Linked DNA regions of Massilia litorea. The main gene of each other region encodes a partner of the protein of the gene in region 2 in a complex. Links are inferred from orthologs where the notes say so. Each region holds a gene or a part of one and is shown on either strand. Other genes may lie near its edges. The genes, in order: LPB04_RS01905 and uvrB.

What was found.
Region 1: the proteins of uvrB (region 2) and LPB04_RS01905 are in contact, whole or in part, in a crystal structure (PDB 7EGT), measured with the Thermus thermophilus proteins. The link is inferred for Massilia litorea from one-to-one orthologs. Residues at the interface, in WP_096411307.1 of Thermus thermophilus: Glu23, Leu25, Arg26, Asp27, Gly28, Glu29, Arg30, Phe31, Arg55, Glu326, Asp327, Phe328, Glu379, Ser382, Gln383, His398, Gly400, Arg401; in WP_096412145.1 of Thermus thermophilus: His654, Arg656, Phe657, Gln666, Asp668, Glu669, Lys680, Arg681, Leu682, Ser683, Lys685, Tyr686, Ala687.

The regions. Positions count from the first base shown.
Region 1 is NZ_CP062941.1:429,509-445,904, forward strand. The notes cover bases 8,261-11,291. They hold LPB04_RS01905 (UvrD-helicase domain-containing protein), read right to left. Parts: upstream 10,917-11,291; coding sequence 8,604-10,916; downstream 8,261-8,603. Other genes in these bases: LPB04_RS01900 (BPSS1780 family membrane protein), read left to right, coding at 8,261-8,438. Outside these bases: LPB04_RS01870 (class II aldolase/adducin family protein), read left to right, coding at 1-578; LPB04_RS01875 (MFS transporter), read left to right, coding at 687-2,015; LPB04_RS01880 (SDR family oxidoreductase), read right to left, coding at 2,058-3,104; polA (DNA polymerase I), read right to left, coding at 3,121-5,856; LPB04_RS01890 (DUF2782 domain-containing protein), read left to right, coding at 6,046-6,606; LPB04_RS01895 (homoserine kinase), read left to right, coding at 6,682-7,659; more of LPB04_RS01900, read left to right, coding at 7,665-8,260; LPB04_RS01910 (SRPBCC family protein), read left to right, coding at 11,296-11,841; LPB04_RS01915 (M13 family metallopeptidase), read right to left, coding at 11,939-14,008; LPB04_RS01920 (hypothetical protein), read left to right, coding at 14,240-14,752; LPB04_RS23955 (acyl carrier protein), read left to right, coding at 14,804-15,382; LPB04_RS01925 (hypothetical protein), read left to right, coding at 15,452-15,739; LPB04_RS01930 (YciI family protein), read left to right, coding at 15,885-16,226; LPB04_RS01935 (YnfA family protein), read left to right, coding at 16,232-16,396. UniProt on the Escherichia coli protein: A helicase with DNA-dependent ATPase activity. Unwinds DNA duplexes with 3'-5' polarity. Translocates on single-stranded DNA with 3'-5' polarity. Initiates unwinding more efficiently from a nicked substrate than double-stranded DNA.
Region 2 is NZ_CP062941.1:2,872,191-2,878,461, forward strand. What follows is about bases 3,333-6,271. They hold uvrB (excinuclease ABC subunit UvrB), read right to left. Parts: upstream 5,886-6,271; coding sequence 3,780-5,885; downstream 3,333-3,779. Other genes in these bases: LPB04_RS12820 (RES family NAD+ phosphorylase), read left to right, coding at 3,333-3,587; LPB04_RS12830 (amino acid aminotransferase), read left to right, coding at 6,001-6,271. In the rest of the region: LPB04_RS12805 (MarC family protein), read left to right, coding at 1-440; LPB04_RS12810 (hybrid sensor histidine kinase/response regulator), read left to right, coding at 442-2,490; LPB04_RS12815 (FKBP-type peptidyl-prolyl cis-trans isomerase), read left to right, coding at 2,565-3,002; more of LPB04_RS12820, read left to right, coding at 3,126-3,332. UniProt on the Escherichia coli protein: The UvrABC repair system catalyzes the recognition and processing of DNA lesions. A damage recognition complex composed of 2 UvrA and 2 UvrB subunits scans DNA for abnormalities.

The DNA.
Region 1 (16,396 bases), 2.4 Mb from region 2 along the record:
AGGAAATCACCGCCTCCTGCCTCGTCAAGATCAACCTGGCGGGCGACATCCTGCTCAACCCGAACCCGACCTATGGCATCAACCAGGCCGGCTACGTGATCCATAGCGCGATCCACGGCGCGCGCGCCGACGTCGATTGCGTGATCCACACCCACACGCGGGCGGGCATGGCGGTATCGGCGCTGGAATGCGGCCTGTTGCCGATCGCGCAGACGAACATGCGCTTCGGGAAGGTGGCGTACCACGACTACGAAGGCGTCGCGGTCGACGTGGACGAGCGCGAGCGCCTGGTGGCCGACCTCGGAAGCTCGGACGTGATGATCCTGCGGAACCACGGCCTGCTGACCTGCGGCCCGAGCGTCGCCGAGGCCTTCAACACGATGTACTGGCTGGAGAACGCCTGCAAGGTGCAGCTCGACGCGCTGGCATGCAATGCGGCCCTGATCGTGCCGCCCCAGAAGGTCATCGAGAAGACGGCCAACCAGTTCGAGCCGCATGTGCGCAGGCCGTATGGCATCATGGAGTGGCCAGCCATGCTGCGTTTGCTCGACCGCCGCGACACGTCCTACCGCGACTGATTCACCCCTCCCCGATCCACAAACCAGGCCAGCACAGCTCCCGCAAGAGGAGCGAGGCGGCTGCGTGCGTCCATCGAAACGGACGCGCGCAACAATCAGGAGACACAAATGGAAACCGCAATCGAAAAGAAAGTGATGGGCAAGATTTTCTGGCGCCTCGTGCCCTTGCTCATGGGTTTGTATGTGCTGTCGTATATTGACCGCATCAACGTCGGCTTCGCCGCGCTGACGATGAACAAGGACCTGGGCCTCTCCGCCTACGTCTTTGGCTGGGGTGCCGGGATTTTCTTCCTTGGGTACTGCCTCTTCGAAGTACCGAGCAACCTGATGCTGGCCAAGGTCGGCGCGCGGCGCTGGATTGCGCGCATCCTGTTCACCTGGGGCCTGCTCTCGACCGGCATGGCCTTCATCCAGGGAGCGAACAGCTTCCTGGTCATGCGCTTCCTGCTCGGCGTGGCCGAAGCGGGCTTCTTCCCGGGCGTGGTGCTGTATTTGACCTACTGGTTCCCGGCGCGCTACCGTGCCCGCATCATCGCAGCCTTCATGCTCTCGATCCCCGTGTCGATCGCGGTCGGTGCGCCGCTCTCGACCTGGATCCTCGGGATGGACGGGGTCCAGGGCCTCAAGGGCTGGCAGTGGCTGTTCATCATCGAGGGCGTGCCCGCCGTGCTGGCCACCTGGGTCGTGCTGCGCTGGCTGACCGACCGTCCGGAAGGCGCCAAATGGCTCACCGCGGCCGAGAAGACCTGGCTCGAGGGGCAGCTGGCGGCCGACCGCGAAATGGCGGGCAAGGTGAAGCAGACCTCGTCGCTGCGGGCAGTGTTCACCAACCCCGCGATCCTGGCGCTGAGCTTCGTCTACTTCTGCGCCACCGGCGCCAACGTCGGCCTGTCGTCCTTCCTGCCGCAGATGATCAAGGGGCAAGGCTTCAGCAACCTGGCCGTCGGCTTCCTGACTTCGCTGCCCTATATCGTCGGCTGCGCGGGCATGCTGATCATCGGCTACTGGTCGGACCGCACCAAGGAACGCCGCTGGTTCCTGGTGCTGACCATGGTGATGGCCGCGCTCGGCCTGTACATGGCGGCGGCCTTCGGCGGCGGGATCTGGGCTATCCTGTCGCTCGCGCTGGCCGCGGTCGGCATCCTCGGCTGCAAGGGACCGTTCTGGCCCCTGCCCTCGGCTTACCTGAGCGGCACCGCGGTGGCGGGCGGGATCGCCTTCATCAACTCGGTGGGCAACCTGGGCGGCTTCGTCGGACCGTATGCGGTGGGCTGGATCAAGGATGCGACCGGCAGTTTCGAAGGCGGGCTGTATGCGCTCGCCGGCCTCGCGGCGCTGGCGGCGCTGACGACCCTCGTGTTCGTGCGCGGGCGTGGGCCTGCGCAGGTGACGGACGGGGTCGGGCCGCAGGACAAGCCGAAGGCGGTGGCCGGCTGATCCGGCCTGGTCCACTCGCCGTCGCGGCGAGTGGACTTCGGATCAGGGCAACTGGCCCTTCGCACGCAAGCGCTCGATGGCGTGGACGATCGTCGCTTCGGTCTCCACCGCTTCGGTGAAGCCGGCGCGGCGGATCTTGCCCATGTCCGACACCATGTCGAATTCGGTGTTGAACACGAAGTCGCCGAACCACCAGCCGACCAGTTTCTCGAAGGGTGGCGTGCGCAGGCCGTGCTGCCGCACCAGCCGCTCCCAGGCGTCGGCCTTGAGCGGCATCTGCTGCGCCAGCGACAAGGGTTGCGGCGGCCCGACTTCCATGTCGAAGGCTGCAGCCACGTGGCGCCAGACGCGCTCCCAGCGAAACGGCTCGTTCACCAGGTTGAAAGCCTCGCCGCGCGCCGCCGGGTCGAGCGCGGCCCAGACGCTGGCGCGCGCCATCCAGTCGGCATCCGTGGTCTGGGCCAGCACGCCGGAATACACTTTCCGGGTGCCCGGAAAGCGCAGCGGTACGCCGGCTTGCCGGCTCAGCGCGGCGAACACGCCCATCACCATCACGATGTTCATCGGGTTGCCGGCGATGTCGCCGACCACGACGTCCGGGCGCAGGATCGACCACTCGAACTCGCCGGCGGCACTGCGCTCGCGCAGCAGGTCTTCCTGGGCATAATAAAAATTCGGGGTCAGGTGGCGCGGATCGTCCTCATAGAACGGGGCCTGGGTTGCACCCAGGTGCACGCCGTAGACCTTTGCGCCCTGGTAGTGGACGACGCGCTGTAACGGCGCCCCCACGCTTTTCAGGCCGTCGAGCAGGTTGCGCAGCATGCCGCCGTTGATCCGCTCTTCGTCCAGCAGGTCGGTCCCGCCCTTGAGCGCGGCGTAGAACACGTGGGTGGTGTCGCGCGCGCCTTCCAGGGCCCGCGCGGTAGCCTGCGCGTCGAGCAGGTCGGCCTTGATGGTTTCGACGCCGTCGACAAGGGTGCGCGGCAAGGCACGGACCTGCCAGTCGGGACGTCCCTGCAGTTCGCGCACGACCGCGTTGCCGATGATGCCGCTGGCGCCGACGACCAGCGCACTGTATTTGGTATTCATCCGTTCCTCCGTTGGCTTAGTGCGCCGCTTCCCAGTTCGCGCCCACGCCGGTCTCGGCCACCAGCGGCACCTTCAGTTCGGCGACACCCGCCATCAGCTCCGGCAGCTTCGTTTTGACCAGTTCCAGCTCGGCTTCCGGCACTTCCAGCACCAGTTCGTCGTGCACCTGCATGACCATGCGCGTGGCGAGTTTTTCGGATTCCAGCCAGCCCTGCACCGCGATCATCGCCAGCTTGATCAGGTCGGCGGCCGTGCCCTGCATCGGCGCGTTGATCGCCGCCCGTTCGGCGCCGGCGCGGCGCGGGCCGTTCGGGGAGTTGATCTCGGGGAGCCACAGGCGGCGGCCGAACACGGTCTCGACATAGCCCTTCGCCTTGGCCGCCAGGCGCGTCTCGTCCATGTACTGCTTCACGCCGGCGAAGCGGGCAAAGTAGCGGTCGATGTAGTTGGCGGCGGCGCCGCGCTCGATCTGCAGGTTCTGGGCCAGGCCGAAGGCGCTCATGCCGTAGATCAGGCCAAAGTTGATGACCTTGGCGTAGCGGCGCTGCTCGGAATCGACTTCGTCCGGGGCGACGCCGAAGATCTCTGCGGCGGTCGCGCGGTGGATGTCGACGCCTTCGGCAAACGCCTTCAGCATCGCTTCGTCGCCCGAGATGTGGGCCATGATGCGCAGCTCGATCTGCGAGTAGTCGGCCGAGACGATCACGCTGCCCGGCGGCGCAACAAAAGCTTCGCGGATGCGGCGGCCTTCTCCGGTGCGTACCGGGATGTTCTGCAGGTTCGGATCGTTGGAGGCCAGGCGGCCCGTGATGGCAACTGCCTGCGCGTAGTTGGTGTGCACGCGGCCGGTGCTCTGATTGACCATCTTCGGCAGCTTGTCGGTATAGGTCGATTTCAGCTTCGACAGGCTGCGGTGCTCGAGCAGGACCTTCGGCAATGGAAAATCCTCGGCCAGCTTTTGCAGCACCTCTTCGTCGGTCGAGGGCGCGCCGGTGGCGGTCTTCTTGATGACCGGCAGGCCGAGCTTCACGAAGAAGATCTCGCCGATCTGTTTCGGCGAGCCGAGGTTGAACGGGCCGCCGGCCATCTCGTAGGCCTTGGCTTCGAGTTCAACCAGGCGCGCGCCCAGTTCGCGCGATTGCGCTTCCAGTTTCGCGGCGTCGATCAGCACGCCGTTACGCTCGATCTTCTGCAGCACGATCTGGGTCGGCAGCTCGATGTTCCTGTAGATGAAGCTCAGGCCCGCATCCTTTTCCACGTGCGGCAGCATGGTCTGGTGCAGGCGCAGCGTGATGTCGGAATCCTCGGCCGCGTACTCGGTCGCGCGATTCAGTTCGACCTGGTCGAAACAGATCATGTTGGCGCCCTTGCCGCAGACGTCGACGAAAGGAATCGTCGTGTAGCCGAGGTGGCGCATCGCCATCGTGTCCATGTCGTGCGGCTTGTGCGACTCGAACACGTAGGACTGCAGCAGCGTATCGTGGACGATGCCCTTTAAGGTCACCCCATGGTTGTTAAAAATGTGCATGTCGTACTTCAGGTTCTGGCCCAGCTTCGGCTTGTCCGGGTTTTCCAGCCAGCCGCGCATGCGTTCCAGCACCTCTTCGCGCGGCAGCTGTTCCGGCACGCCGGCATAGCGGTGCGCCACCGGGATATAGGCGCCCTTGCCCGCTTCGACGGACAAGGAGATGCCGACCATCTGCGCCGTCATCGGGTCGAGCGAAGTCGTTTCGGTATCGACCGAAGTCAGCTCGGCCGCATCGGCCAGCGCCAGCCATTTATCGAGCTGCTCCCAGGTCGTCACCAGTTCGTATTCGCCCTTGATGATCGGCATGCCGGGCAGCGTGTCCTGTGCGCCTTCCGGCGAATTGAGGACCGGGCCGCCGGTCGGCGTTTGCGACAGTTCGCGCAGCATGGTTTTAAAGCCGTAGCGATTGAAAAAGTCGCGCAGCGCATCGGTGTCTTCCGGGCGCGCCACTAAACTTTCCTCGATCGAGATCACGTGGCCCATCAGGTCGCAGTCGGTTTTTACCGTGATCAGCTGGCGTCCCTGCGGCAGCCATTCCAATGCCGAGCGCAGGTTTTCGCCGACGGCGCCGGTAATCGTGTGCGCGTTTTCGATCACGCCGTCGAGCGAGCCGTGCAAGGCAAGCCATTTCAGGGCCGTCTTCGGGCCGCACTTGTTCACGCCCGGCACGTTGTCGACGGTGTCGCCGATCAGGGTCAGGTAGTCGATGATGCGGTTCGGCGGCACGCCGAATTTCGTCAACACGCCGGCTTCGTCGAGCTTTTCGTTGCTCATCGTATTGATGAGCGTGACCTTGTCGTTGACCAGCTGTGCCAGGTCCTTGTCGCCGGTCGAGACGATGGTGTGCATGCCCTTCGCCGCGGCCTGCACGGCCAGGGTGCCGATCACGTCGTCCGCCTCCACTCCTTCCACCATCAGGATCGGCCAGCCCATGTGGCGCACGACTTCGTGGATCGGCTCGATCTGCTTGGAGAGGTCGGGCGGCATCGAGGCGCGGGTCGCCTTGTACTCTGGGTACATATCGTCGCGGAAGGTTTTACCTTTCGCATCGAAGACGCAGGCAATGTAGGCGGCCGGATAGTCGGCGCGCAGGCGGCGCAGCATGTTGACCATGCCGTGCATGGCGCCGGTCGGGTGGCCGTCCGGGCCGCGCAGGTCGGGCAAGGCGTGGAAGGCGCGGTACAAATAGCTGGAACCGTCGACGAGCAGCAGGGTATTTTGCATAGGTGTAGGGTGAAGCGGCGAAGAGCCAAAAGTGGGTCCGCAAGCGGGTGGTACATTATCGCAGAATCGGCATGAAGAAAGCACAACAGGAAGGCTGCGGCTGAGCTCTTATATGGGGTCGCCGGCACACATTTCACAGGGAAGGCACTGTGTTTGTTACAATGGTTCAAACGATATTAGGTGACCATCATGCCGCGCACACTTCCCCGCCTGACCCTGTCGATCGCCCTGCTGGCCTGCGCCGGCACAGTGTACGCACAAACGGCCCAGACCGGACAAACCTCGCCGGCCGCACCTGCTGCGACCAGCGGGCAGCCGCAGACCGAACGCATCGAACCGGGCAGCGACGAGCCGGCCACGAAGATCGAACCGCGCCGCGGCACCCGGATCAAGGAAAAGCGCAACAATGGCCAGGTGACCGAAGTCGAAGTCCAGGCGGGCAAAAGCCACTATACGCTGAAGCCGAACCAGCCCGCCGGCAACGCGGTGCCGGGCGATGCACAGAGCAGCGCCTTCCGCGCACCGCAATGGCAGGTGATGGAATTCGACCTGAACGGGAAGAAAAAGGCGGCCGATGCCGAGGCTGCTGCTGCCGCTGCGGGAACCACGGCGCCGGCGCCGCCAGGCAGCGTGACCGCCAGCTCGATCGGCGCTGCAGGCGCACCGAAGGTCAAGGTGCCGCCGGCAACTGTCCAGATGACGAAGCCGGCGGACATTCCGCCGCCACCGCCGCTGCCCGCTACCCGCTGATCCAGCTGCCAGGCAGGCGCTTGCGCCCGCGCGCCCAGATTCTTTCCACCTCAGACTTTCAAGCCCTCTCGCACCATGGCAGTTTTCACGGCGGTAACACTGGATGACCTCACCCAGTGGATGAAACAGTTTCCTCTCGGCCAGGCAGTGGCGCTCAAGGGCATTGCCTCCGGCATCGAAAACAGTAATTTCTTCCTGACGACCCAGCGCGGCGCCGAGCGTGCCGAGTATGTGCTGACGGTCTTCGAGAACCTCGACTTCGACCAGTTGCCCTTCTACCTGCAACTGATGCGCCACCTGGCCGAGCGCGGCATCCCGGTGCCGGCGCCGGTGCCGAATGCCGTCGGCGACCTCGTGGTGCCGCTGCACGGCAAGCCGGCCGCCATCGTCAGTAAACTCGAGGGCAGCTCGCAGATGGACCCGCAACCGGTGCACTGCGCGGAGGTCGGTACGATGCTGGCGCGCATGCACCTGGCAGCAAGCGACTTCCCGATGCAGCAGCCGAACCTGCGCGGCCTGGCGTGGTGGCAGGCCACCACGCCGCTCGTGCTGCCCTATCTGACGCCCGCGAACGCCTGCTTCCTGCACGATGAAGTCACGTTCCAGACAGAGTTCGCAGCCAGCCCCGTCTACGCGCAATTGCCGCGCGGCCCGGTCCACGCCGACCTGTTCCGTAATAACGTGATGTTCGTCGGCGAAAAGCTGACCGGCTGCTTCGACTTTTATTTTGCCGGCGTCGACACCTGGCTGTTCGACCTGGCCGTGACCGTCAACGACTGGTGCATCGACCTGGACAGCGGCGAGCTCGACGAGGCGCGCGTGAATGCGCTGCTGGCCAGCTACCGCGCCGTGCGCCCGTTCACCGATGCGGAAGACATTGCCTGGCAACCGATGCTGCGCGCCGCGGCGCTGCGCTTCTGGCTGTCGCGCCTGTACGACTTTTACGTGCCGCGCGAGGCCGAGATGCTGACGCCCCACGACCCCACCCATTTCGAGCGCATCCTGCGCGAGCGCATTGCGACGCCCGCACCGCGCCTGGCTAATTTCGAATGAACAACATGCCCGCAATTACCGGCTGGAACTGGCTGAAGCAAGGCACCGGCCTGTTCCGCAAACAACCCGCCGCGCTGACGACCCTGCTGTTCGCCAACATCCTGTTCAGCCTGCTGATCAGCGCCGTGCCGCTGCTGGGCAAGATGGTGGCCGTGGTCCTGATTCCCTCGTTCTCGATGGCTTTCATGAAGGCCTGCCTGATGATCGAGAACGGCGAGCGCGTCACGCCCCCGGTACTGCTGACCGGCTTCAGGAAGCCGGTCATCGGTCCGCTGTGCAAGATCGGCCTGATCTACCTCGGCGCCTCGCTGCTGCTGACCTTGCTCACCAAGGTCGCGATCGACCCGAGCTTCTGGCAGCAGGTGTCGCAGCCGGTGGACCCGGCCGCGCCGCCGCAGGTGCAAGCTTCGGACCTGCTGGCCATGTTCGGCATTTTCCTGCTGGACGTGGCGGTGCTGATCGCACTGGCCTTTGCCGCGCCGCTCACCTACTGGCAGCAAATGGGGCCGGGCAAGGCCACCTTTTACAGTTTCTTCGCCGTCCTGAAAAGCGCGCGCGTGTTCATCGTGCTGCTGATGGCCTGGTTCGCGATCTTCTTCGGCATCTGCTTCATCGTCGCGCTGGTGCTGGGCGGCACGAGCCTGGCGCGCGTGGCGATCATGTGGCTGATCTTCCTGTTCGTGCTGCTGCTGCAGTGCGCGATGTATGCGGGGTATCGGCAGATTTTCGGGAAGCCGGTGGAGATGCCGGCGACAGGGCGCGTCAACCTCGACAAGTGAAGCTGTTGTAGGGTGGGCGGATCTCCGCCCACGCGGTGATACGCGACGGCACGATAATCGAGCATGCAATCGGAGCAGTACGCGGGGGCGCGGTCATCAGGTACGAAGTCGGAGCCGTTGCGTATCACCGCGTGGGCATGAATGCCCACCCTACGCAAGGCCCCCTTAGCGGGCGATCCGCTCCAGTTTCGCCACCGACAGATCGAGCACTTTCATCCCGGCCGCGCCGAAGTTGATCTGCGCGCGCGCCGCACCGGCGCCACCCTCGATATTCACGATCACGCCTTCGCCGAACTTGGCATGCGCCACCGCTTCGCCGATGCGCCAGCCGGAGCCCCCGCCCGATTTCTGGGTGATCTGGGCGGCGATCTTGTTGTCGCTACCGGCGTTGCGGAAGGCGGCGTCGTCCCAGGCGGTCGCCGCCTTCTTGTTGGCGAACCAGTGGCTCTGCACGCGCGGCGAGAGCCATTTCAGGGCTTCTTCGGGCAGCTCGTCGAAGAAGCGCGATTTCATATTGAAACGGGTCTGGCCGTGCAGCATGCGCTGCTGGGTGAAGCTCATATATAAACGCTTGCGTGCGCGCGTGATCGCCACATACATCAGGCGCCGCTCTTCGTCCACGCCGTCCGCCTCGCGGGCGCTGGTTTCATGCGGGAACAGGCCCTCTTCCAGACCCGTGATGAACACGGCATCGAATTCCAGGCCCTTGGCCGAGTGCACCGTCATCAGCTGCATCGCGTCCTGCCCCGCCTGGGCCTGGGCATCCCCCGCTTCAAGGGAGGCGTGGGCGAGGAAGGCGGACAGCGGCGACATGACCTGCGGCAGCGGCGTGTCGGCATCCATGATCTCGATGCCGTCCTGGTACACGACCGCGTCGCCGGCCTGCGCCTGCGAGGGCGGACCCAGGTGGGCCGGCGCGAACTGGCCGAAGCCTTCTTCCTGCACGAACTGGGTCGCCGCGTTGACCATCTGCTCCAGGTTTTCGATACGGTCGGCGCCTTCTTTTTCGTTGGCGTAGTGGGTGAGCAGGTTGCTGCGCTCGAGCACGACACGCACCATTTCCGGCAGCGCCAGCTGCTGGGTCTCGAAGCGCGCGCCCTCGATCAGTTTCACGAAGCCGCCGAGCGAGGTGCCGGCCTTGCCCGTCATGTAGGGCACGGCCGCGTACAGCGAGATGCCATAGGTATCGGCCGCCATCTGCAGCTGCTCGATCGAGCGCACGCCGATGCCGCGGGTCGGGAAATTCACGACGCGCAGGAAAGCGGAATCGTTGTGCGGATTGTCCATCAGCTGCAGATAGGCGATCGCATGCTTGACCTCGGCGCGCTGGAAGTAGCGCAGGCCGCCGTAGACGGTATAGGGAATGCCGGCCGCAAACAGCGCGTGCTCGATGACCCGGCTTTGCGCGTTCGAGCGATACAGGATCGCGATTTCCTTGCGCTCCAGGCCTTCGCCCATCAGGCTTTTGGCTTCTTCGATGATCCACTGCGCTTCTTCGAGATCCGACGATGCTTCATAGATGCGCACCGGCTCGCCCTGCCCCGCATCGGTACGCAGGTTTTTCCCCAAACGCTTCGTGTTGTTGGCGATCAGGTAGTTGGCGCTGTCGAGGATGTGGCCATGCGAGCGGTAGTTCTGCTCCAGCTTGATCAGGTTCTTGACATGGAAATCGCGCTCGAAGGCCGACATGTTGCCGACGTTGGCGCCACGGAAGGCGTAGATGCTCTGGTCGTCGTCGCCGACGGCGAAGATGGCGCCGCCGACCTGCTCGCCATGCCCGGCCAGCAGTTTGAGCAGGTTGTACTGCAGGTCATTGGTATCCTGGAACTCGTCGACCAGCACGTGCTTGAAACGCATCTGGTAGTGCTGGCGCAGCGGCGCGTTGCGCGACAGCAGCTCGTAGGAGCGCAGCAGCAGCTCGGCGAAATCGACCACGCCTTCTTTCTGGCATTGCTGGTCGTAGAGTTCGTAGAGCTCGACCATCTTGCGTTCGATCGGATCGTAGGCCTCGACCTGGCCCGCGCGCAGTCCCTGGTCCTTCGCGTTGTTGATGAAGTACATCAGGTTTTTGGCCGGATATTTTTCATCGTCGACGTTTGCCGCTTTGAGTAACCGCTTGATCATCGACAGCTGGTCCTGCGAGTCGAGGATCTGGAACGATTGCGGCAGCGCGGCGTCGCGGTAGTGGGTGCGCAGCAGGCGGTTGCACAGGCCGTGGAAGGTGCCGATCCACATGCCGCGCGTGTTCACCGGCAGCATGGTCGACAGGCGGGTCAGCATCTCCTTCGCCGCCTTGTTGGTAAACGTTACCGCCATGATGCCGGCCGGGCTCACCTGTCCGGTCTGGAGCAGCCAGGCAATACGGGTCGTCAGGACGCGGGTCTTGCCCGAACCGGCGCCGGCAAGGATCAGCGCACTTTGCGAGGGCAGCGTAACGGCTGCCAATTGTTCGGGATTGAGGTTGTGAAGGAGATTCATGCGGCCATTATAGCGCCGGGATCTACTGTATGCCCATCCAGTCACGCGTAGAAACTGTTCAGTGTTGACAGAAAATTTCGACCGAGCTCGTATTCTGAAAGAATATTTCGCATTGAGCGCAGCGGGCTGGCCGCCGATGTCCCACCGCTCGTGCTGCATCTCATGCATGGATTCGTCAATTTCCCACGCACCATGCATGAGCAATTTCCAAGCGAAAATCGAAAAAGCCGCTCTATCTTTCAATATCTTCATTTAACTCAGCAGTAACGGCACGCATCCCTCCCGCGCGCCACCTGTTCAGAAATTCGCTTAACTTAACGACAAATACGCGATGCATCGCGTGGTCCAATATCCATTGTTGTCACCAAAGGAGAAACCTATGTTGAATCGAGTCGTGACGGTCGCCGCACTTGCAGTCGGCGGAATGATGTTGTCGAAACAAATGAAGAAGGGCCGCACCCAGAACGGCGATTCGTCGATCATCGAGGCGATCGAAGTGAACGTCCCGCTGCGCACGGCCTACAACCAGTTCACCCAGTTCGAGGACTTCCCGCAGTTCATGAAGAGCGTCAAGGAAATCCGCCAGCTCGACGACAAGCGCCTGCACTGGAAAGCGAATATTGCCGGCGAAGACAAGGAATGGGATGCGGAAATCACCGAGCAGATTCCCGACAAGCGCATCGCCTGGCGCAGCATCGGCGGCGTGCACAATGCCGGCGTAGTAACCTTCCATAAAATCTCGGACAACGTCACCCGCGTGACGCTGCAGATGGATTACCAGCCGGACGGTGCGCTGGAAGCCATCGGCGACGCCCTTGGGGCGGTGCGCATGGAAACGCGCTCGAACCTGCAAAACTACAAGGAAATGCTGGAGAAGCGCGGCTCCGAAACGGGCGCATGGCGCGGCAAGATCGACCAGCACTGATCAGTGCAGCGTTGAATAAAAACAGCCCGGAGGCCAGCGATGGCCTCCGGGCTGTCTTCGTTCGCAGGACGTCCCGACCGCGGCCGGGATGCAGCTTTTACCAGACCCGGCAACGCTTCAGCGCCGCCATCGGCTGCCCCGGCTTGCAGGCGAAGGCCTTCTCGAACTCCGGCATGTTGATCACGACACCGTTCACCCGGTACTTGCCCGGCGAATGGGGATCGGTCATGGCGGTGACGCGCAGGTTTTCAGGACGGTCGTTTTCGCAGGCCCATTGCGCATAGCCGACGAAGAAACGCTGCTCCGGCGTGAGGCCATCACGCGCAGGCTGCGCCTGCTGAGGCATGCTCGCCATCTGCGTCTTCCAGGCCATCCAGCCGAGGATCACACCGCCCAGATCGGCCACATCCTCGCCCAGGGTCAGCTTGCTGTTGATCTTGATGTCGTCCACCACCGTGTAGCCCGCGTACTGGTCGACGATGCACTGGGCGCGGTCGGTGAATTCCTTGGCGTCCTTTTTGGTCCACCAATCTTTCAGGTTGCCCCTGGCATCGAACTGGCGGCCCTCGTCGTCGAACGCATGGGTCAGTTCGTGGCCGATGGTGCCGCCCGTGTTGCCGTAGCCGGGGGCGTCGTCCATCTTCGGATCGAACAGCGGCGGCTGCAGCACGCCGGCCGGGAAGTTGATGTCGTTCATCTGCGGATTGAAATAGGCATTCACCGTCGGCGGCGTCATCAGCCACTCGCTGCGGTCGAGCGGCTTGCCGATCTTGGCCAGCTGGCGCCGGTTCTCGAACTGCGTGCCGCGGATGGCGTTGCCGGTGAAATCGTCGGGCCGGACCTCGAAGGCCGAATAATCGCGCCAGGTGTCCGGGTAGCCGATCTTGTTGACGATGGCGTCGAGCTTTTCGCGGGCGCGCTTCTTCGTGTCCGGGCTCATCCAGTCGAGCGACTCGATGTCTTTCGCCATGGCCTCTTCCACCTGGCGCGTCATATGCAGCGATTTCGCCTTCAGCTCGGGCGAGAATGCGCGGCTGACGAATTCCTGGCCCAGCGCTTCGCCCAGCTGCGCGTCGACCAGCTGCACGCAACGCTTCCAGCGCGGCGGCTGTTTCTCGACGCCGCGCAGGGTCTGGCTGAAGAAGGCGAAATGCGGCTGGTCGAACTGCGGCGCCAGCGCCGGAGAGAGGCTTTTCAGCACATGCCAGCGCAGATAGGTCTTGACCGCCACCAGGTCGTTCGCGCGCAGCTGTTTACTGAACGCCTTCATGAACTTCGGTTCGGTCACGTTGAAGGTCTTGATGCCCGGCTGGCCCGCGGCGGCCAGATAGCTTTTCCAATCAAAACCCGGCGTCATCGCCTGCAGGCCTTTCAGGTCCGTCTTGTGGAACAGCTTATACGGGTCGCGCTTGTCGACCCGGGTCAGCGAGGCCTGGGCCAGCGCGGTTTCGAGGCGCATCACGGTCGCGGCCGAACGTTTGGCGCTCGCTTCCGATTCGCCGATCAGGCCGAACATCGTGCGCACGTGGGCTTCGTACTTGGCGCGGATTTCCTTTGAGCGCGCGTCGGTTTTCAGGTAATAGTCGCGGTCCGGCAAACCCAGGCCGCCGCCGCTGGCAAAGGCGATCACGCGGGTCGAGTCGCCGAAGTCCTGGTTCGAGCTGAACCCGAAGAAGAAATCCTCGCTCGACAAGGCCAGTTGCAAGCCGGCCAGTACGCGCGGCAGTTCGCGGATCGAGGCCATGCTGTCGATCTGGGTGAGGAACGGCGCCAGCGGCTCGGCGCCGCGTTTGGCGATCGCGCCCTCGTCCATGCAGGCGCCGAAGTAGTCGCCGATCTTTTGCTGGGTCGCGTTGCGGCCCTCCTTCTGTTTCGCCAGGCCGTCGAGGATGCCCCACAGGTAGCGCTGGTTATCCTGCGCCAGCTTGCTGTAGACCGACCAGCGCGCCTGGTCGCTTGGGACCGGGTTGTTCTTCATCCAGCCGCCGCACGCGTACTGGTAAAAATCGACACAGGGATCGGCGCTCTTGTCCATCGCGCTGACGTCCAGGCCCGGCGTGTAGGGGAAGGTCGTGGCCGGACGATCCGGTTCGGTGGTCTGGGCAGCGGCGAAGGCGGCGCTGCAGGCAAGCGCGCCGGCGAGGGCAAGACGGGTCAGTTGGTGCATGGGTGGATGTCCGCGAAAGTGATCCTCCATGCTGACATATAAATATTGCTGAAGCAATAATGATCAGCTGCTGATAGGGAATGCAGAACGCGTATTAAACCGGCCGATAAAGCGTCATACTTGCTTTGATAGCAACAACTTCGTACACTTGGCCGCTCGGGCTGCCTGCAATCGGCCAGAAGCAGCCGTTGACGAAGTGCGCGGTGCATCACACGATAAAGGGGGCAAGAGATGCTGGAACTGAGTAGTCCACGGTGGAGTGAGCTGAGCGATGCGTACGGCAGCGCTGCGAAGATTCCTGAGCTTCTTCGGCAGCTATCGGCTTTACCCAGTGATGATGGCAGATCCGAACCGTGGTTCAGCCTATGGAGTGCCCTTGCTCACCAAGGCGACGTGTACTCGGCTTCGTTCGCAGCGGTTCCACACGTTATCGCGGCAATCGCTAGCTCACCAGAACGCGTGACCGATGTGTATTTTCACTTCCCCGCATGGGTCGAAATCTGCCGGCACAAGAATGGCGTCGATGTTCCCGATGAGCTGGTAGCAGATTACTTCGACTCACTAAGCCGCATTCCTGCTTTGGTTGCAAGTGCCGAAGAAAAGCAGTGGAGCGCTGCTTTTACGGCCTGCGCTCTGTCTGCTACTGCCGCCGCAAAGGGTCAACACGAGCTTGCAGAGGCGCTGCTAGAGCTGACCTCATCGGACACCGTTGGCGAGTTCTTGGAGTGGTCCTACGACCGCTAAGGGTCGTAAGCGGACGCTACAATAGGTCCGCAATCGGCCAGAAGCGGGCATTTGCGTCAACCTATCGACAAGGTAAAGACCATGCGTTCTCCGTCAAGACTCGTTCCACCTCGCAGCGAGAATGGCTTCTCATGGGTATGGCTGCTGGGAGCTTTGTTGGTTGGATTCGGGTATTTTGTGCATTCCTTCTCGAACGTGGTCCGGTGCATTACAGCGTTTCTGATTCTTGTGTTTTGCGCTTACGTGACTGTTATCAACAAACGGGAAAAGCGCAGATTTGAAGCGATTTCCAGCATCCGTGACGAGGAATCAATATGTACCTTTGCACGGAGTTTCTCGACCAGGCATGTGGATACTTGGGTCATTCGTGCAGCACATCAGGAGATCCAGCGACTGATGAAGTCATACGTACCGGCCTTCCCCGTGCGAGCGTCGGACGTTCTCTTGGACGACTTGCACATAGATTCCGACGACATCGAGGAATTGTTGGTGGACATTGCCGCGCGGACTGGGCACTCGCTTGATGAGACCGAAAGCAACCCTTTTTACGGGAAGGTCGATACGGTTCGGGATCTGGTGCTATTCATCAATGCACAGCCACAATTGGCCACTGTTCGGCCGTCCGCTTAGGGTCGGTTGCGAACGTACACTAGAGGTCTGCAACCGGCCAAGAGCGGACGCAGAAGAACAAGGAGACCAATGATTTATCTCGACTGTTCGGGAGTGCATTTTGGTTCGCAGCTCGACGAGAAGCATCTGTTTGAGTGGGCGATGGAGATTTCGGGTGTCCTTCGGTGGGAACAAGATACGTTGGTGGTCAGAACGAACCTATCGCAAGCATCTCTTAGAGACCTGTTAGCTTTGTTCAGTCGCTATCAAATACCAATGGCCCAGCTGTCCCAATTCCGAACGTCCAAGAACGAAGATTGGTTTGCCGCACCAAAGACGTATTGGTACAACCGCGTTTTCGGTAAGCCTGCCCGCTGACAGCAGGGCTGCCCGAGGTCCGCTTCGGGTCGCAAGCAGACGCTACCAAACCAGAAATCGGACGAGCACGGTTCACCAAGTCCACCCGCCAGACCAGCCTCCTGTCACCTTTTGTATGTAAAACGTCATCACCGAGGAGCGGCCCATGACAAAGTTTCTTGTTTCCTTCCCCGCGAGCGCAATGGATGTTCCTGCCGAGGACATGCCTGCTGTTGCTGAAGCGTCGCACGCGATTATCCGAGAGGCAAAGGCCGCCGGGGTCTACGTGTTTGGCGGTGGAATCAATATCGAGGTCGCACCCGTCATGGTTGCAGCGGACGGCAGCTGCACAAGCGACACATATCGCCAGACCAGAGAGTTCGATGGGGGCTTTTGCGTACTCGAACTGCCGTCCAGACCGGATGCTGTTCGGTGGGCGGCCAAGCTCGCTGCGGCCTGCCGCTGTGCACAGGAGCTGCGCGAGTTCTACTACGATCCTGAAAGCTGATGTAGATGCCGGACCTGATCCGTTTCACCGCCCTCTTCGCCCTCACCGCCCTCGCCGAAATTGTCGGCTGCTATCTGCCCTGGCTGGTACTCAAGCAAGGTAAATCCGTTTGGCTGCTGCTGCCGGCCGCCGCATCGCTGACCCTGTTCGCCTGGCTGCTGACCCTGCAT
Region 2 (6,271 bases):
TGGTGTTCATGTTCTTCGGCCAGCATTTTCTCGCCGCCTTGCACCTGAGCCCGATCGCGCTGCGCATCGGCGGCGCCGTCATCCTGCTGATCATCGCGATCCGCATGATCTTCCCGCATCCCGACGGCGTGCTGGGCAAGAGCGAGCATGGCGAACCTTTTATTGTTCCGCTGGCGATTCCCGCATTGGCCGGTCCCTCGGCGCTGGCCACCGTGCTGCTGTTCAGCTCGAATACGATATCCGAGACCATGGTCCACGTGGCGGCGCTGGCCGCGGTCGGCGTGGTGTGGCTGATGGTGTTCCTGAGTGCGGAGCGCCTGCAGCAAAAGCTGGGGCCGCAGGTGATGACGGCCTTCGAGCGCCTGATGGGTTTGATCCTGACGGCGATGTCAGTCGAGATGCTGCTGGGCGGTATCCGGGAATTCGTGAAGACCCTGTGATATGAGCGATACGCGCGCCACCGCCCCACACCCGCAGGACGCCGCCCCCGGCGCGGCCTCGCCCGTCTTCCTCAGCGGCGGCGGCGAAGTCGGCGCCTTGATGCGTGCGCACGACTGGTCGCGCTCGCCCCTGGGTGACCCATCGACCTGGCCGCAGGCGCTGCGCACGGTGGTCTCGCTGATGCTCGGCTCGGCGTTTCCCATGTTTTGCGCATGGGGCAAGGACCAGGCCTTCCTGTACAACGAGGCGTATGTCCCCGTTCTGGGCGACAAGCATCCGGCGGCGATGGGCGCGCCTTTTCGCGAGATCTGGTCGGAGATCTGGGCCGATATCGGCCCGATCGGCGAGCGCGCCTTGCAGGGCGAGGGTACCTACTGGGAAAAGTTGCCGCTCCTGATGAACCGGCACGGCTATGACGAGCAGACCTGGTTCACGTTTTCCTACTCGCCCGTGCGCGACGACGACGGCGCGATCGCGGGCGTCTATTGCGCCTGCGTCGAGGTGACCGGACAGGTGCTGGCCGAGCGCTACCGCGACGAGGAAAACAAGCGCCTTGTGACCCTGTTCGAGCAGGCGCCCGGCATCATCGCCGTGCTGCGTGGTCCTCAACACATGTTTGAGATCACCAACAAGAGCTATATGGAGATGATCGGGCGCACCGACCTGGTCGGCAAGACGGCGCGCGAAGCCCTGCCGTATGTCGAGGGGCAGGGCTTCTTCGAGTTGCTCGACCAGGTGTACCAGAGCGGCACGCCCTTCGTCGGCCATGCCGTGCCCTTCGACGTTGCGCGCGAGCCCGGCATGCCGCTCACGCGCCGCTATCTCGACTTCATCTACCAGCCCATTCGCGACGCGGCCGGCGAGGTGGTCGGTATTTTTGTGGAGGGCAGCGACGTTACCGTGAGGAAGCAGGTCGAAGACGAGCTGCGCGCCGCCAACCGCCAGAAGGACCAGTTCCTGGCGATGCTGGCGCACGAGCTGCGCAACCCGCTGGCGCCGATCACGACCGCGGCCCAGCTGCTGAAAATGGGCACGCTCGACGCGAAAGCCGTGCGCAACGCGAGCGAGATCATCGCGCGCCAGGCCGAGCACATGACCGACCTGGTGAACGATCTGCTGGACGTCTCGCGCGTGACGCGCGGCCTGGTCACGCTGGAGAAGGAAGAGCTCGACCTCAACGCCGTGGTGGCCGGCGCGCTGGAGCAGGTGCGCCCGCTGATCGAATCGAAACGCCATTCGCTGACGATGCAGCTCTCGGGCGAGCCGGTGCACGTAATGGGCGACCGCACGCGCCTGGTGCAGGTGCTGTCGAACATCCTGAACAACGCCGCCAAGTACACGCCGACCGGCGGCCAGATCATGCTGCGCGTGACCGCGATGGATGACCGCGTGCTGGTGACCGTGACCGACAACGGGATCGGCATCGAGCCGGACGTGCTGCCGTATATCTTCGAGCTCTTCACCCAGGCCGAGCGCACGCCGGACCGTTCGCAAGGCGGCCTCGGCATCGGTCTCGCGTTGGTAAAAAGCCTGGTCGCGCTGCATGGCGGCAGCGTCGACGCGCGCAGCGAGGCGCCGGGACGCGGCAGCGAATTCGAGATCTGCCTGCCGCGCCTGGATGCGGCACACTCTGCGCCGGCTGCAACTGGCGGCGAGGCCCCGGCCGCACGCGCGCAGCCGCTACGGGTGATGGTCGTCGACGACAACCAGGACGCGGCGCAGATGCTGGCAACGCTGCTGGAAGTGCAGGGCCATGCGGTCTCGGTGGAGTACGACGGCCGCGGCGCCGTACTGCGTGCCCGCCTCGACCGGCCGCAGGTCATGCTGCTCGACATCGGCCTGCCCGACACCGACGGCTATGCGCTGGCGCGCCAGCTGCGCGCGATGCCCGAACTGCGCGGCGTGACCCTGGTTGCGCTGACGGGTTACGGCCAGAACGAGGACCGGAGACTGGCCGAAGAAGCGGGATTCGACCACCATCTGGTGAAGCCGGCGGACCTGGCGCAGGTCAGCAGCATCCTGGCATCGGTCCAGCGCAATCCGGCTTAAGTTTCCAGCGCTTGTGCGAAGCGCGCCATTCGGCAATACTTCCGTGCGCTTCTCTTCCATAAAAAGGTAAAACGATGAAACAAGCAATTTCGGCCCTCGGGCTCGTCCTGTTCCTGAGCGCTGCCGCCGCCGGCGCCGCCCCGGCCGCACCGAAGGCTCCCGCTGCCCAGGCGCAGGGGCTGCAAAAGATCGACACCGCCGTCGGCAAAGGCAAGGAAGCCGTTGCCGGCAAGACCGTCGTGGTCCACTACACCGGCTGGCTGTACGAGCCGAAAGCGGCCATGCAACGCGGGCAGAAGTTCGACAGCTCGGTCGGCGGCGAGCCGTTCAGCTTCCCGCTGGGCATGGGCGCGGTCATCAAGGGCTGGGACCAGGGCGTGGCCGGCATGAAGGTCGGCGGCAAGCGCACCCTGGTGATTCCGTCGGAACTCGGCTATGGCGCCCGCGGCGCCGGCCCGATCCCGCCGGGTGCGACGCTGCTGTTCGATGTCGAGCTGCTCGACGTGAAGTAATCCTTATCTGTCGCGACACGAAACGGCCTGCGGGCCGTTTTTTCGTTGGCGCGGCCGATCCGTGCGCGGCGGGCGGTGGGCTTCGTTGTATGCTGAGATCACCCGATTTCATGTTGTGGACCCATGAGAACCTGGAGAATTGCAATCGAAAAAGTGGCGCTCGACCGCAGCTGCGAGGGCGCCCGCAAGAGCGGCGGACACTGGCATAGCGAGGGCGTCCCGGCGCTGTACGCGGCGATGACGGTCGAGCTGGCCGTGCTGGAAAAATTCGTTCACACGGAGGAAGTCGACGAGGAGCCGCTGGTGCTGGTGGCGATCGACTTGCCGGACGATCCCGAACTCGGGCTGGACGTGGCGCGCGAGGATTTGCCGGAAGGCTGGGATTCACTCGATGACGGCGGCAGTGCCATGCTGTTCGGCACGGCCTTCCTGAAGAAGCGCGAACATCTTTATATGCGCGTGCCCTCGGTGATCGTGGGCGAGGGCGTGAATCTCGTGATCAATCCGGCACATCATGCGTATGAGCAGGTCAAATTGAGCATTGCGAGGAGCTTCAGTTTTGATCCGAGGATGTTCAAGCGTTAGGGGCAGGAATCGTTGCGCAGATCTTCATGGCGCGTACGCGTGGGCAATGCCCACCCTACGGTGCGCTACTGCCCGTAGCAAGTTCATGAAACAGTGGCGTAACGTAGGGTGGGCATGCCCACGCGGATCACCGTATGCGCTGCTGCGAACTTTCACACCGGCCAAAGAAAAACGGCGCCGAAGCGCCGTTCCTTACTTGCCCAACATCGACACCACGTTGTCCGCCCCCGGCGCCCCGAAGGCCTGCTGCTTGAGCACATGCAGCTGGTCGCGCATCTGCGCCGCCTTCTCGAACTCGAGGTTCTTGGCGTGGTCGACCATGAGCTTCTCGAGGCGCTTGATTTCCTTCGAAATCTGCTTCTCGCTCATCGCCTCGACCTTGGCCACCTGCGCAGCTTCTTCCAGTCCCAACGCGCCCTCGGCCATGGCCTTCTGCGCGGCATTGCTGTAGACGCCGTCGATCAGTTCCTTGATCTTCTTCTGCACGCCCACCGGGGTGATGCCGTTCGCCTCGTTGAAGGCGATCTGCTTGGCGCGACGGCGCTCGGTTTCGTCGATGGCGCGGCGCATCGAGTCGGTGATGCGGTCGGCGTACAGGATCGCCACGCCGTTCAGGTTACGCGCCGCACGGCCGATGGTCTGGATCAGCGAACGCTCGGAACGGAGAAAACCTTCCTTGTCCGCGTCCAGCACGGCCACCAGCGACACTTCCGGCAAGTCCAGGCCCTCGCGCAGCAGGTTAATACCGATCAGCACGTCGAAGGTGCCCAGGCGCAGGTCGCGCAGAATCTCGACGCGCTCGACCGTCTCGATGTCGCTGTGCAGGTAGCGCACCTTGATGCCGTGGTCGCTCAGGTATTCCGTCAGCTGCTCGGCCATGCGCTTGGTGAGCGTGGTGATCAGGACGCGCTCGTTCTTCTTGATGCGGTCGTTAATCTCGCTCATCACGTCGTCCACCTGCGACAGGGCAGGGCGCACGATGATCACCGGGTCGACCAGGCCGGTCGGACGCACCACCTGCTCGACCACGTTGTCGGCATGCGCATTCTCGTACTCTGCCGGGGTGGCGGACACGAAAATCGTCTGCCGCATCTTGCCTTCGAACTCTTCGAATTTCAGCGGCCGGTTGTCCAGCGCCGACGGCAGGCGGAAGCCGTAGTCGACCAGGTTCGTCTTGCGCGAACGGTCGCCGTTGTACATGGCCGAGAGCTGGCCGACGAGCACGTGCGACTCGTCCATGAACATCAGCGCGTCCTTCGGCAGGTAGTCGACCAGGGTGGGCGGCGGTTCGCCCGGCATCGCGCCCGACAGGTGGCGCGAATAGTTCTCGATGCCTTTCGTGAAGCCGATCTCGGCCATCATTTCGAGGTCGAAACGGGTACGCTGTTCCAGGCGCTGCTCTTCGATCAATTTATTTTGCTGGCGGAATTCTTCCAGCCGGTCCTTCAGCTCGGCCTTGATCGACTCGACGGCGCGCAGCACGGTCGAGCGCGGCGTGACGTAGTGCGAACCCGGGTACACCGTAAAACGCGGGATCTTCTGGCGCACGCGGCCGGTCAGCGGGTCGAACAATTGCAGCGATTCGATTTCATCGTCGAACATCTCGACGCGGATCGCGAGTTCCGCGTGCTCGGCCGGGAAGATGTCGATCGTGTCGCCGCGCACGCGGAAGGTGCCGCGTCCAAAGTCCATTTCGTTGCGCGAATACTGCATCTGGATCAGGCGCGCGATGATGTCGCGCTGGGCTACTTTATCCTTGTGGCGCAGCGTCAGGATCATCTTGTGATATTCGTTCGGATTACCGATACCGTAGATGGCCGAGACGGTGGCGACGATGACGACGTCGCGCCGCTCCATCAGGGATTTCGTGCACGACAGGCGCATCTGCTCGATGTGCTCGTTGATCGACGAGTCCTTTTCGATGAACAGGTCGCGCTGCGGCACATAGGCTTCCGGCTGGTAGTAATCGTAGTAGGACACGAAATACTCGACCGCGTTCTGCGGAAAGAATTCGCGCATTTCCGAATACAGCTGGGCGGCCAGGGTCTTGTTCGGCGCAAAGATGATGGCCGGACGGCCGGCGCGGGCAATCACGTTGGCCATCGTGTACGTCTTGCCGGAACCGGTCACGCCGAGCAGCGTCTGGTACATCAGGCCGTCTTCGATGCCCTCGACCAGTCCTTCGATCGCGGTCGGCTGGTCGCCGGCCGGCGGGAAAGGCTGGTGCAGCTTGAAGGGCGAGTTCGGGAAGGTGATCACAGTCGGTTCCGGACCGGTTGCGATAGATACATCAGCCATGTTTCGAGACCTTTGCTAGAATGGGAATCCGTTTGCGGCACCGCAGCAGAGATATCGCTGCGGCGTCGCTGTCTATACAACTGCTGCGATCCACCGACAAAATCAGTTTATCACGATGACTTCTACAGCCTCCGCCAGCCTCTTCGGCGCCATCGACATGGCCCCGCGCGACCCGATTCTGGGCATCACCGAAGCATTCAACGCCGATACGAACCCGGCCAAGATCAACCTGGGGGTCGGCGTTTATTACGACGATGGCGGCAAGGTGCCTCTGCTGCAATGCGTGCAGAAGGCGGAGGCGAAGTTGATCGAACAGCTGTCGCCACGCACCTACCTTCCGATCGAAGGCCTGGCTGCGTACGACAAAGCCGTGCAGGAGCTCGTAT